2 regions of the Variovorax sp. dw_954 genome follow, and region 1 is predicted to be linked to the other one. Evidence: riboswitches for the same ligand, from Rfam matches in the RefSeq annotation. Region 1 holds a riboswitch; the other holds the start of a gene.

Region 1 (5,832 bases):
CGTTCCAGTTGGTGAAGCCGAAGAGATGCGCGCCCAGGGGATTGAAGGGGTCGCCCGTCATCAGCGCGTTGCGCGCGTACCAGTAGATGCACGGCAACAGGAAGCAGCCTATGGCCAGCAGCCACACCTGCGGCCGGCGCTCGCGCACCAGCACGATCAGGCCCACCAGCGGGAGGAAAGTCAGCGCCTGGTACTTGGAACCCGCCGCCAGACCGAGGAAGAAGGCGCAGAGCGCGAGCCAGCGCACCCCGCGGTCCGGCGCCTCGGCATCGTCGAAATTGCGCCACCACCACCACAGCGCGACGAAGGCCACCAGCACGAACAGCGACACGGCCATGTCGATGTAGGCGTTGTCGTACTGCCCCATGAACAGCCAGATCGCGGCGCCCATGCAGGCGACGACCCGGCTCGCGTACATCACCCCCAGCCGGTAGATCACCAGCACCGAAAGCCAGCCCGCCAGCGCATGCACCAGGTGCGGGAACACGTCGTCATAGACCTGCAACACGGCCGCGTAGAGCAGGTCGTAGTTGTACGGGAACCAGGGATAGCGCAGCCAGTCGTAGACGCCCAGCCGCCCGCTTTCCGCGACCTGCCGCGCATAGGGCAGGTGGTACATGATTTCGTCGTAGGTCACCGGCGGCGCGAGCGGCGCCGACAGCGTGGGCACCAGCGCGAGGAGGAGCCCGACCAGTGCGTAGCGGTCCACCCACGTGACCACGGGCGGCGCGGCAAAGGTCTGCCTGCGCCATCCGCGCCACTGCAAGAGGGCAGCGATCACCCCGGCCGCGACAAGTCCCAGCACCGGCGCCCGCTGCAATGCGCCCACCAGCCCGAGCGCCTGCATCGCCACCACGAAGAGGCCCAGGCCCAGCGAGGTCGCCATGCCCCATTCGAGCCAGCGATCACGCTGCGCCGGTTCAGCCAGGCGTGCAAGGACGGCCTGGCCCAGGCCCCAGCAGGCCGCGACGATGACGGCGAGCGCAGCGTAGTGCGTCGCCGCGAATATCAGCTTCAGAATGTCGGTTCCCCCGCGTCAGAGATTGGGCGCCAGCAGGCGCTCGAGATCGGCCTCGCTGGCCTGGCGCCGCTGCGCCTGGTCCACCAGCTGGTCGTGGCCGATCTTGCCGACATTGAAATAGGTTGCGTCCGGGTGCGCAAGGTAGAAGCCGCTCACGCTCGCAGCCGGCAGCATGGCCAGGCTTTCGGTGACGCTCATGCCGATGTCGTTGCAATGCAGCAGGTCGAACATCGGGCCCTTCACGCTGTGGTCGGGGCAGGCCGGATAGCCGGGCGCGGGGCGGATGCCGCGGTACTTCTCGTGGATCATGTCTTCGTTGCTCAGCGACTCCTGCGGCGCATAGCCCCAGAGGTCGGTGCGCACGCGGTGGTGCATGGCCTCGGCAAAGGCTTCGGCCAGGCGGTCGGCCAATGCCTTGAGCATGATGGCGGAGTAGTCGTCGAGGTCGTCGATGAAGTACTTCTCCTTCTTCTCGACGCCCAGGCCCGCTGTCACGGCGAACATGCCGACATAGTCCTTGATGCCGCTGTCCTTCGGCGCGACGAAGTCGGCCAGGCAGCGGCTCGGGCGCATCACGCCGTCGATCATGTGCTTCTCGGTTTGCTGGCGCATGCCGTACCAGGTGAGCGCGGCCTCGGTGCGTGATTCATCCGTGTAGAGCACGATGTCGTCGTCGTTCACCGTGTTGGCCGGCCAGAAGCCGACCACGCCGCTCGCCGTGAGCCAGCGGCCTTCGATGAGGCGTTGCAGCATGCGCTTGGCATCGGCGTAGACGCGCACGGCCTCGGTGCCGACCACTTCGTCCTTGAGGATCGCGGGGAACGGCCCGGCCAGGTCCCAGGTCTGGAAGAACGGGCCCCAGTCGATGTACTTGGCCAACTCGGTCAGGTCGAAGTTCTTGAACACGCGGCGGCCGATGAACTTGGGCACCGTGGGCGTGAAAGCGGACCAGTCGACGGGCGTCTTGTTGGCGCGCGCCTTGGGCAGCGGCCACAACGGCACCTGCTTCTTGTTGGCATGCTGGTGGCGCACCTTGTCGTAGTCGGCATTCACCTCGTCGATGTACTTGCCGGCCTGGTCCGAGAGCAACGATTGCGCCACGCTCACGCTGCGCGAGGCATCGGGCACGTAGACCACCGGGCCTTCATAGTGCGGCGCGATCTTCACCGCCGTGTGCACGCGGCTGGTGGTCGCGCCGCCGATCATCAGCGGGATCTTCCTGATGCGGAAGTGGTCGTCCTTCTGCATCTCGCCGGCAACGTACTGCATCTCCTCGAGGCTTGGCGTGATGAGGCCGCTGAGCCCCACGATGTCCGCGCCCTCGACCTTGGCACGCGCCAGGATCTCGTGGCACGGCACCATCACGCCCATGTTCACCACTTCGAAGTTGTTGCACTGGAGCACGACCGTCACGATGTTCTTGCCGATGTCGTGCACGTCGCCCTTCACCGTGGCGATGATGATCTTGCCCTTGGTGCGCACGTCGCGGCCTGCGGCTTCGTCGCGCTTCTTCTCTTCCTCGATGTACGGGATGAGGTGGGCCACGGCCTGCTTCATCACGCGGGCCGACTTCACGACCTGCGGCAGGAACATCTTGCCCTGGCCGAACAGGTCGCCCACGATGTTCATGCCGTCCATCAGCGGGCCTTCGATGACGTGAAGCGGTCGGCCGCCCCTGGCAACGATGGCTTGGTACGCCTCTTCCGTGTCCTCGACGATGAAGTCGGTGATGCCGTGCACCAGCGCGTGGCTCAGGCGCTGGCCCACCGTCTGCGGCGCCTCCGGCGTGCCGCGCCATTCGAGCTTCTTGCTCTCGTCCTTGGCGCCGCTCCTGGCGGTCTCGGCCACTTCGACCAGGCGCTCGCCGGCATCGGGGCGGCGATTCAGGATCACGTCTTCCACGCGCTCGCGCAGCGTCGGCTCCAGGTCGTCGTACACGCCGACCATGCCGGCGTTGACGATGCCCATGTCCATGCCCGCCTTGATCGCGTGGTACAGGAACACCGTGTGGATGGCTTCCCGCACCGGGTCGTTGCCACGGAATGAAAAGCTCACGTTCGACACGCCGCCCGACACCTTCGCCCCCGGCAGGTTCTGCTTGATCCAGCGCGTCGCCTCGATGAAATCGACCGCGTAGTTGTTGTGCTCCTCGATGCCCGTGGCCACCGCGAAGATGTTCGGGTCGAAGATGATGTCCTCAGGCGGAAAGCCGATCTCGTCGACGAGGATGCGGTAGGCCCGCTCGCAGATCTCGGTCTTGCGCTCGTAGGTGTCGGCCTGGCCCTTCTCGTCGAAGGCCATGACGACCGCCGCGGCACCGTAGCGGCGCAGGAGCTTCGCATGGTGCTTGAACTGCTCCACCCCCTCCTTCATCGAGATCGAGTTGACGATGCCCTTGCCCTGGATGCAGCGCAGGCCGGCCTCGATCACTTCCCACTTGGAGCTGTCCACCATGATCGGCACGCGCGCGATGTCGGGCTCGCTGGCGATCAGGTTGAGGAAGCGCACCATCGCGGCCTTGCTGTCGAGCATGGCCTCGTCCATGTTGATGTCGATCACCTGCGCGCCGTTCTCGACTTGCTGGCGCGCCACGGCCAATGCATCCTCGAACTGGCCGTTCAGGATCATCCGCGCGAAGGCCTTGGAGCCGGTGACGTTGGTGCGCTCGCCGATGTTGACGAAAAGCGAGCCCTCGCCGATGGAGACCGGTTCGAGGCCGGACAGCAGCATGGGAGGAACGTGATCGGTTGTCTGGGACATGGCACTCACCTGTGTGAATCGGGTCAGCAGGTGAGCGTCGTTGCGGAAAGACCTGGAGAAACCCCAAGCCTGACATGCCCGGCGTGCATGACGCCGGGGATGTTGCAACGCTCCTTGGGAGCCGGGGATTTTAAGCGCTATGCCCCCACGTCTGTCGCGCCACCCTCAAGACGAAAGGCTCAGGCCGCCTGGGCCTTGCCGCCCATCGCCGAGGCCGGCAAGCCGAAGACGCGGTCGAAGCCCCAGTTGAAGGCGAAGGTGTAGACGAGGAAGTAGGCCGACAGCGCCAGGTCCATCACGAGCGCCTGCCAGAGCGTCACGTCGAGCCACCAGGCCACCAGCGGCGCCAGCAACGCGATCAGGCCGCCTTCGAAGCCGATGGCATGCACGATGCGCCGCTTGAGGCTGCGGCCGTGCGTCGTCTGGCGCGATTCCCAGGCCTCGAAGCCCAGGGTGTAGAAAAAATTCCAGGCCAGCGCCACCGCCGACATGCTGACCGCCAGCGGACCCGAATGTGACAGCTGCTGGCCCGACATCAGCGACAGGCCCACGCTGGAGCACAGGATCGCGATGCCCTCGTAGAGGCTGAGGTAGACGACTTTGCGCTGGATGCCTTGCATGATGGAACTGCCACTGGATTCGTTGGGATGGGGTGACTTTATGGCCATCTTTCTGATATAAAAAGTCATCTTCTTTCAGTTTCATTGATAGATCAGACGTCGTGGCCTTCACCAGCGAAACCGTCGAACTCTTCCTGGCCGTGCTGGACCAGGGCTCGTTTTCAGCCGCTGCGCGTTCGCTGGGCCGGGTGCCTTCCGCCGTCAGCATGGCCGTGGCGCAACTCGAGGCGGAGCTCGACCTTCAGCTGTTCGACCGCACCGGCCGCGAACCCAAGCCGACCTCGGCGGCGCGCTCGCTGGAGCCTCAGGCGCGGCTGCTTTCGGCGCAGCTCAAGGCGCTGCAGGTTCAGGCGCTGGGCCTGACCCAGGGCCTGGAGAACCGGCTGACGCTGGCGATTGCGCCGGAACTGCTCTCGGCACCCTGGAGCGCACCCCTGGCCGCGCTGGCGCAGGAGCATCCGCTGCTCGAAGTCGAGGTGCTGGCCGCGCCGCAGGCCGACGCGCTGGCGATGCTGCACACCGGCCGCGCCCAGCTCGCGCTGGTGTTCGAGCGCCCCAGCATCGACGGGCGCGAGGGCTTCCAGGAAGTCGCGAGCGAGGTGCTGGTCACGGTGATCGCACCCACGCATCCGGTCTACGTCGCGGCCGGCAGCCGCCTGGGCGAGCAGCACCTGATCAATACGCGGCAGGTGGTGGTGGCAGGCCGCGACTTCGCATCGCGCGATCCGCGATTCGTGTTCGCGCGCCACACCTGGCGCAGCGACAACGCGCTGGCCGCGCTGAGCCTGATCACGGCGGGCGTCGGCTGGGGCTGGCTGCCGCGCAGCTTCGTGCAGCCGCATGTGGCGACCGGCGCGCTGGTCGAGATCGTTTTCGACAACCTGTCGAACGGGCTCGACCTGTGGGTCGACGTGGTGTGGTCGCGCGAGCGGCCGCTGGGGCTGGGTGCTCAGCGCTTCATCCAGCTTGTTCAACGCGCCGACAAAGGTGCGCTCAAGGCAAAAGGCTGATCCCGTTCAGAACTTGTTCGCCGGCACGCCCGGCGCAAAGTCCTTCATCGGTTCCGTGTACTGCCCCGGCTGCCCCGGCACGCCTCCGGCGCGTGGCGGAGGGCCGCCCGGCGCCTGGGGAGGCCGACCCGGGTTGAATCCTGGCTGAGCGGCGTGTCCCGGATGCGGGGCATAACCCGGATGCGCGTCGTAACGCGGTCGAGGGTCGTAGTAGCCCGGGTGCCCATAGCCGGGGCCGCCCGGCGGCCTCGGCGGCGGCACGTAGCCCGGACCGGGCGGGCGGGGTTGCCAGCCCGCGTGCGGCGGCGGCGGTGGCCGCCATCCGGGCACGGGCGGCGGCGGCGGGCGGCCACCCCACCAGCGGGGTTCGCCGTACCACGGGCGGTCGCGGTAGTAATTGCCCCAGTAGTTGCCGATGCTG
Region 2 (5,832 bases), on a different contig from region 1:
CCGCAGCTCCTTCGCAGTGCGCTGCACGCGCAGCTTCATGCCGGGCGTGTACTTGCCCGAGGCCATTCGCACGAAGGCGATGCGGTCGCGGTGGTTGGCGTCCATGTTGGCCTGCACCTTGAACACGACGCCAGCGAAGTCCTTGTCCTCGGGCTGGATCTCCTTCACGACCGACTGGCGATTCACCAGCGTGGTGCTGGTGCGCGACTGCGGCGAAGGCGCCAGGTCGACCAGCGCATCCAGCACTTCCATCACGCCGAAGTTGTTCACGCCGGAGCCGAAGAACACCGGCGTCTGCTTGCCGGCGAGAAAGGCCTCGTGGTCCCAGGCATGCGATGCGCCGGTGGCCAGTTCCATGCTCTCCATCGCGTCCTCGAAGTCGGTGCCGAAGCGCTTGGTCAGCGTTTCGCGGTCCGACAGCGGAATCGTCTCGAAGTCCTGCGGCAGCCGTTCGCTGCCCGACTCGAACACCGTCATCGCCTGCGTGCGCAGGTTCATGATCCCGCGGAAGGTCTTGCCCTGGCCGACGGGCCAGGTCATCGGCACGCAGGCCATGCCGAGTTCGCGTTCCACTTCGTCGAGGATGTCCAGCGGCTCGCGCACCTCGCGGTCCATCTTGTTGACGAAGGTGATGATGGGCGTGTCGCGCTGGCGGCAGACTTCGATGAGGCGCCGCGTCTGCGCTTCGACGCCATTGGCAGCGTCGATCACCATCAGCGCCGAGTCCACGGCGGTGAGCACGCGGTAGGTGTCTTCCGAGAAGTCCTTGTGGCCGGGCGTGTCGAGCAGGTTGATCACGTGGTCGCGGTACGCCATCTGCATCACCGACGAGGCCACCGAGATGCCGCGCTGCTTCTCGATTTCCATCCAGTCGGAGGTCGCATGGCGTGAGGCCTTGCGCGCCTTCACCGAGCCGGCGATCTGGATCGCGCCCGAGAACAGCAGCAGCTTCTCGGTCAGCGTGGTCTTGCCGGCGTCAGGGTGGGAGATGATCGCGAAGGTGCGACGGCGGCGGGTTTCGGAAAGATAGGACACGAAGAGGGTTCCAGAGACAGGATGTGGCCGCAAGGATTGCGGACCGCGCAGTCGCCATGAGGAGGCGAGGCGCGGCGGACCAGGGGTCGAGGAGAACCCGCAATTATCGCCGCCCCGGCTTGGGCAGTCACTTGCGGGACGCCGCAGCGGACGCCTACCGTTGACGGCACCCGCTGTCCCCGGGGAGACTGGGCAGGCACAGACCGACGCACAACAGCCGTCCGCCCATGAGCGGATGCAAGGAGGAGACCACCGCACACCAGCGCTTCACGCGCACGGGTCGGGCCGCCACGGCCATCCGTCCCGACTCGCGCTTCCACATGCCACCGACGCGAAACGTCCGCCCCGCGGCGTGACGCAGTACGTGGCCTCATTTGAAAAAACAACGGGGAGACAACAACATGAATGAGTTGGAGACAAGAACGATCCGCAAGGTGATGCGGCGCATTGTTCCTTTTTTGATCCTTTGCTATTTCGTCGCTTATCTCGACCGCGTCAACGTCGGCTTTGCCAAGCTGCAGATGAACGCCGCGCTCGGCCTCAGCGAAACCGCCTATGCGCTGGGCGCGGGCCTGTTCTTCGTGGCGTACTTCCTGCTGGAGGTGCCGTCGAACCTGGCACTCAACCGCTTCGGGGCGCGCTTGTGGATCGCACGGATCATGGCCTCGTGGGGCCTGGTGTCCGCGCTGTTCGCCTTCATCGACCCCATCTCCAGATCGCTCGGTGTCAGCAACGAGGTGACCTTCTATACGCTGCGCTTCCTGCTCGGCGTGATGGAGGCGGGCTTCTATCCCGGCGTCATCTTCTACCTGACCCTGTGGTTCCCCGCGATCTACCGGGCGCGGGTGGTGTCGCTGTTCATGCTGGCCATTCCGTTCTCGTCGATCATCGGTGCGCCGCTGTCGGGCGCGTTGCTCGGGATCACTGGCGCCGGGCTGGCTGGGTGGCAGTGGCTGTTCGTGCTGGAGGCCGCGCCATCGGTACTGCTCTCCATCGGCGTGATCTTCTACCTGACGGACCGCCCGGTCCTGGCCACCTGGCTCAACAAGGAGGAAATCGACTGGCTGGACACACGGCTTGCGCAAGAAGCCAAGGAAAAGGTCGCCGCCGGCCACGGCCACATGAGCCTCTGGCAATCGATTTCCAACCCGCGCATCCTTGCATGCGCCGCCGTGTATTTCTGCCTCAACGCGGCGAGCTACGGCGTGGCCTTCTTCCTGCCGTCGATCATCAAGGGCTTTGGCGTCTCCAACCTGCAGGCCGGTTTCCTGGCCGCGCTGCCCTTCGTCTTCGGCGCCATCGGCATGGTGACGCTGAGCCGCAACTCCGACCGCACGCTCAAGCGGCGTGAGCACGTGGCCTTCGCACTGGCGCTCGCCGCCGTTGGCGTGGCTGGCGCAGGCATGGTGAGTGCACCGGTACTGATCCTCGGGCTGCTGTGCCTGGGGCAGATTGGCGTGTCGTCGGTGCCGCCGCTGTTCTGGCCGATCCCGAGCAGTTTCCTGACCGGGGCTTCGGCGGCGGCAGGCATCGCAGCGATCAACTCGATCGGCAACCTCTCGGGCTTCTTCGGTCCCTACATGATGGGCTACCTGCACGACAAGACCGGCAGCTTCACCACCGGGCTGATCCTGCTCGGCTCCGTGGCGGCCATCGGCACCGTGATCGCGCTGCGGCTCAAGGTGGAGTCCGAGACGCCCTCGGCGGCCGTCGCGCCCAAGGGCGCCGTCGCGCACTGACCGAAGAATGGCGCGGGCCAACCCGACGAGGGCAGGGGCCGCGCCATTCCCGAGTCCCTCCCCGGACTCACATCGGTGGCTGGAAACCGTTGCGCCCGACCAGCATGCGCAGCGCGGTCGGCTTGCCTTCCTTCTCCTGCGCCGTGATGACCACCTTGGCGCCCGGCACCACCAGCGCGGCCTGGTCCTGGTTGCCCGGCTTGAAGGTGACGACCGGCGTGCCCGCAGGCACGATCACCGTCTGCTCGCCGTCCTTGTACTTGAGCAACAGCTTCTGCCCGCCCGGCACCGATGCCGGCGCAGCAGAGAGCGTGGAAACGGTGGCGTTCGTCATCGTGCTCTCGGGCATGTAGTCCCAGGGCCGGAAGCCTTCGCCGGTGCCGCGTGCGGACTCCGGAAACACCACGATCTCCATCGCGCGCTGCGTGCCGTCGGGTTGCGGCATCGACCCGGCGCCGACGAAGCTGTCGGCCTTGATGTCCGCCATCGTGAGCGGCACGACCTCCGAGACGCTCATGTCCGCGGGCCGCACCAGCGTGACCACTTCACCGCTGCGGTCCTTGACGACCATCGAGTTGGCGTCGACACGTTCAATGACCCCGCGCACTCGGACCTGCGCGGGCGCTTGCGCCGCGGCGACCAGGGGCAGCGCGGACGTGGCCGCAATAACGATCGAAATGGCGAGTTGCTGAGCTTTCATCATGGCTTGGGTCTCCGGACAGGCGATGGGAATCGGCAGTCTAGGACGATCCTTCCAATCCCGCTGGCCAGGGCAGGCTGATGAACGACGTTTCAGGGTCGCAATCCCGTCGGGCCAGTGTCTTTGCGGGCGATCTGTGGCGTTGCGACGCTCGCATGCGCAGGCAGTGAGTGCGGCGCGCCGCGGCTTGCAACCCACCCGGCAAAGGCGCCGTCGCGACCCCGAAACACAGTTCGGCAGCTGTCAAATCGCACCCGCGCTAAAATCCGCCGTTCCGAGGAGCGTTGCAGCGCCGACAGGCGTGAGGCTCGGACCCTTATCGCAACCACGCTCACCCGCTGTTCTCGCGGTGAGTTTTCATACCCCGAACGCAGTGGCATTCTTCAAACCAGCTTTGTTGGAGTTCACATGAGCGCAGTTCTCAAGCCCACCCCCGTTTCCACCGTTGACCAGGCCATCGCCGACCTGTCGCTTGCCGCCTGGGGCCGCAAGGAAATCCGCATCGCCGAGACCGAAATGCCCGGCCTGATGGCCATCCGCGAGGAGTTCTCGAAGGCGCAGCCGCTCAAGGGCGCGCGCATCACCGGCTCGCTGCACATGACCATCCAGACGGCCGTGCTGATCGAGACGCTGCAAGCCCTCGGCGCCGACGTGCGCTGGGCCTCGTGCAACATCTTCTCGACGCAAGACCATGCCGCCGCCGCCATCGCCGCCGCCGGCACGCCGGTGTTCGCCATCAAGGGCGAGTCGCTGAAGGACTACTGGGACTACACCCACAGCATCTTCGACTTCGGCTCCAAGGGCACGAAGGGCGAAGGCCCGAACATGATCCTCGATGACGGCGGCGATGCCACGCTGCTGATGCACCTGGGCCAGCGCGCCGAGAAGGACCAGTCCGTGCTGGCCAACCCGACCAGCGAGGAAGAACGCATCCTCTACGCCGCCATCAAGGCCAAGCTCGCCGTCGACAACACCTGGTACACCCGCAAGTCCGCCGAGATCATCGGCGTGACCGAAGAGACCACCACCGGCGTGCACCGCCTGAACGAAATGTCGGCCAAGGGCACGCTGCTGTTCCGCGCCATCAACGTGAACGACTCGGTCACCAAGAGCAAGTTCGACAACCTCTACGGCTGCCGCGAATCGCTGGTCGATGGCATCAAGCGCGCCACCGACGTGATGATCGCGGGCAAGGTCGCCTGTGTGGCTGGCTACGGCGACGTGGGCAAGGGCTCGGCGCAGGCGCTGCGTGCATTGAGCGCGCAAGTGTGGGTCACCGAGATCGACCCCATCAACGCACTGCAAGCCGCGATGGAAGGCTACAAGGTCGTGACCATGGAGTACGCCGCCGACAAGGCCGACATCTTCGTGACCACCACCGGCAACAAGGATGTCATCACGCACGACACCATGGTCAAGATGAAGGACCAGGCCATCGTCTGCAACATCGGCCACTTCGACAACGAGATCGACGTCGCGTCGATCGAGAAGTACGAGTGGGAAGAGATCAAGCCGCAGGTGGACCACATCACCTTCCCGGACGGCAAGAAGATCATCCTGCTGGCCAAGGGCCGCCTGGTGAACCTGGGCTGCGGCACGGGCCACCCGAGCTTCGTGATGTCGTCGTCGTTCGCCAACCAGACCATCGCGCAGATCGAGTTGTTCACCAAGCAGGACGCCTATCAGGCCGGCAAGGTCTACGTGCTGCCCAAGCATCTCGACGAGAAGGTTGCACGCCTGCACCTGAAGAAGGTCGGCGCGATGCTGACCGAGCTGACCGATGCACAGGCTGCCTACATCGGCGTCGACAAGAAGGGTCCGTACAAGGCGGACACCTACCGCTACTGATCGGCGAAGGATGCAAAGCCTTCGTGCTTCGCACTGCGGTGCGAGCTTGCTTGGGGCGGCCCGGCGCTTCGCTCATGCGCGCTGATCAATTGCTCGTCGAGCGCGGCATGGCCGCGTCCCGATCGCAGGCCGTGCGCCTCATCGCCGGTGGCTTGCGCTGGCGTGATGCCGGCACCACCGACGCGTGGCGCAACGTGGTGAAGAACCGCGACGACCTGCCCGAAACCGCGGAGCTCGAGCTGCTCGACGCGGCCGAATCGCGCTACGTCTCGCGCGGCGGGCTCAAGCTCGAAAGCGCCTTGCGCGTCGCGGGACTCAAGCCATCCGGCAAGCGTTGCCTCGACGTGGGTCAGTCGACGGGTGGCTTCACCGATTGCCTGCTGCAGCATGGCGCATTGCACGTGACCGGCATCGATGTCGGCCACGGGCAACTGCATGCGCGGCTGCGTGGAGATGAGCGCGTCACCGCCATCGAGAAGGTCAACGCGCGCGCCCTGACGGCCACCGACC

The links. A riboswitch is a leader RNA that binds a small molecule or an ion and turns the genes downstream of it on or off. The one in region 1 is predicted to bind S-adenosylhomocysteine.
Region 2: linked by a shared signal. The riboswitch ahead of ahcY (adenosylhomocysteinase) and the one ahead of metH (methionine synthase) in region 1 are both predicted to bind S-adenosylhomocysteine.

What each region holds. Positions count from the first base shown of each region.
Region 1 covers NZ_JAAVVD010000004.1:284,833-290,664, forward strand. The annotation lists gene HB681_RS09570 (hypothetical protein) at 1-886, opposite strand, end outside; gene metH (methionine synthase) at 1,037-3,781, opposite strand; S-adenosyl-L-homocysteine riboswitch at 3,807-3,903, opposite strand; gene HB681_RS09580 (PACE efflux transporter) at 3,961-4,401, opposite strand; gene HB681_RS09585 (LysR substrate-binding domain-containing protein) at 4,503-5,411, shown strand; gene HB681_RS09590 (SH3 domain-containing protein) at 5,418-5,832, opposite strand, start outside.
Region 2 covers NZ_JAAVVD010000017.1:105,485-111,316, reverse strand. The annotation lists gene HB681_RS24115 (peptide chain release factor 3) at 1-1,035, opposite strand, end outside; gene HB681_RS24110 (MFS transporter) at 1,437-2,774, shown strand; gene HB681_RS24105 (hypothetical protein) at 2,842-3,477, opposite strand; S-adenosyl-L-homocysteine riboswitch at 3,745-3,814, shown strand; gene ahcY (adenosylhomocysteinase) at 3,883-5,322, shown strand; gene HB681_RS24095 (TlyA family RNA methyltransferase) at 5,397-5,832, shown strand, end outside.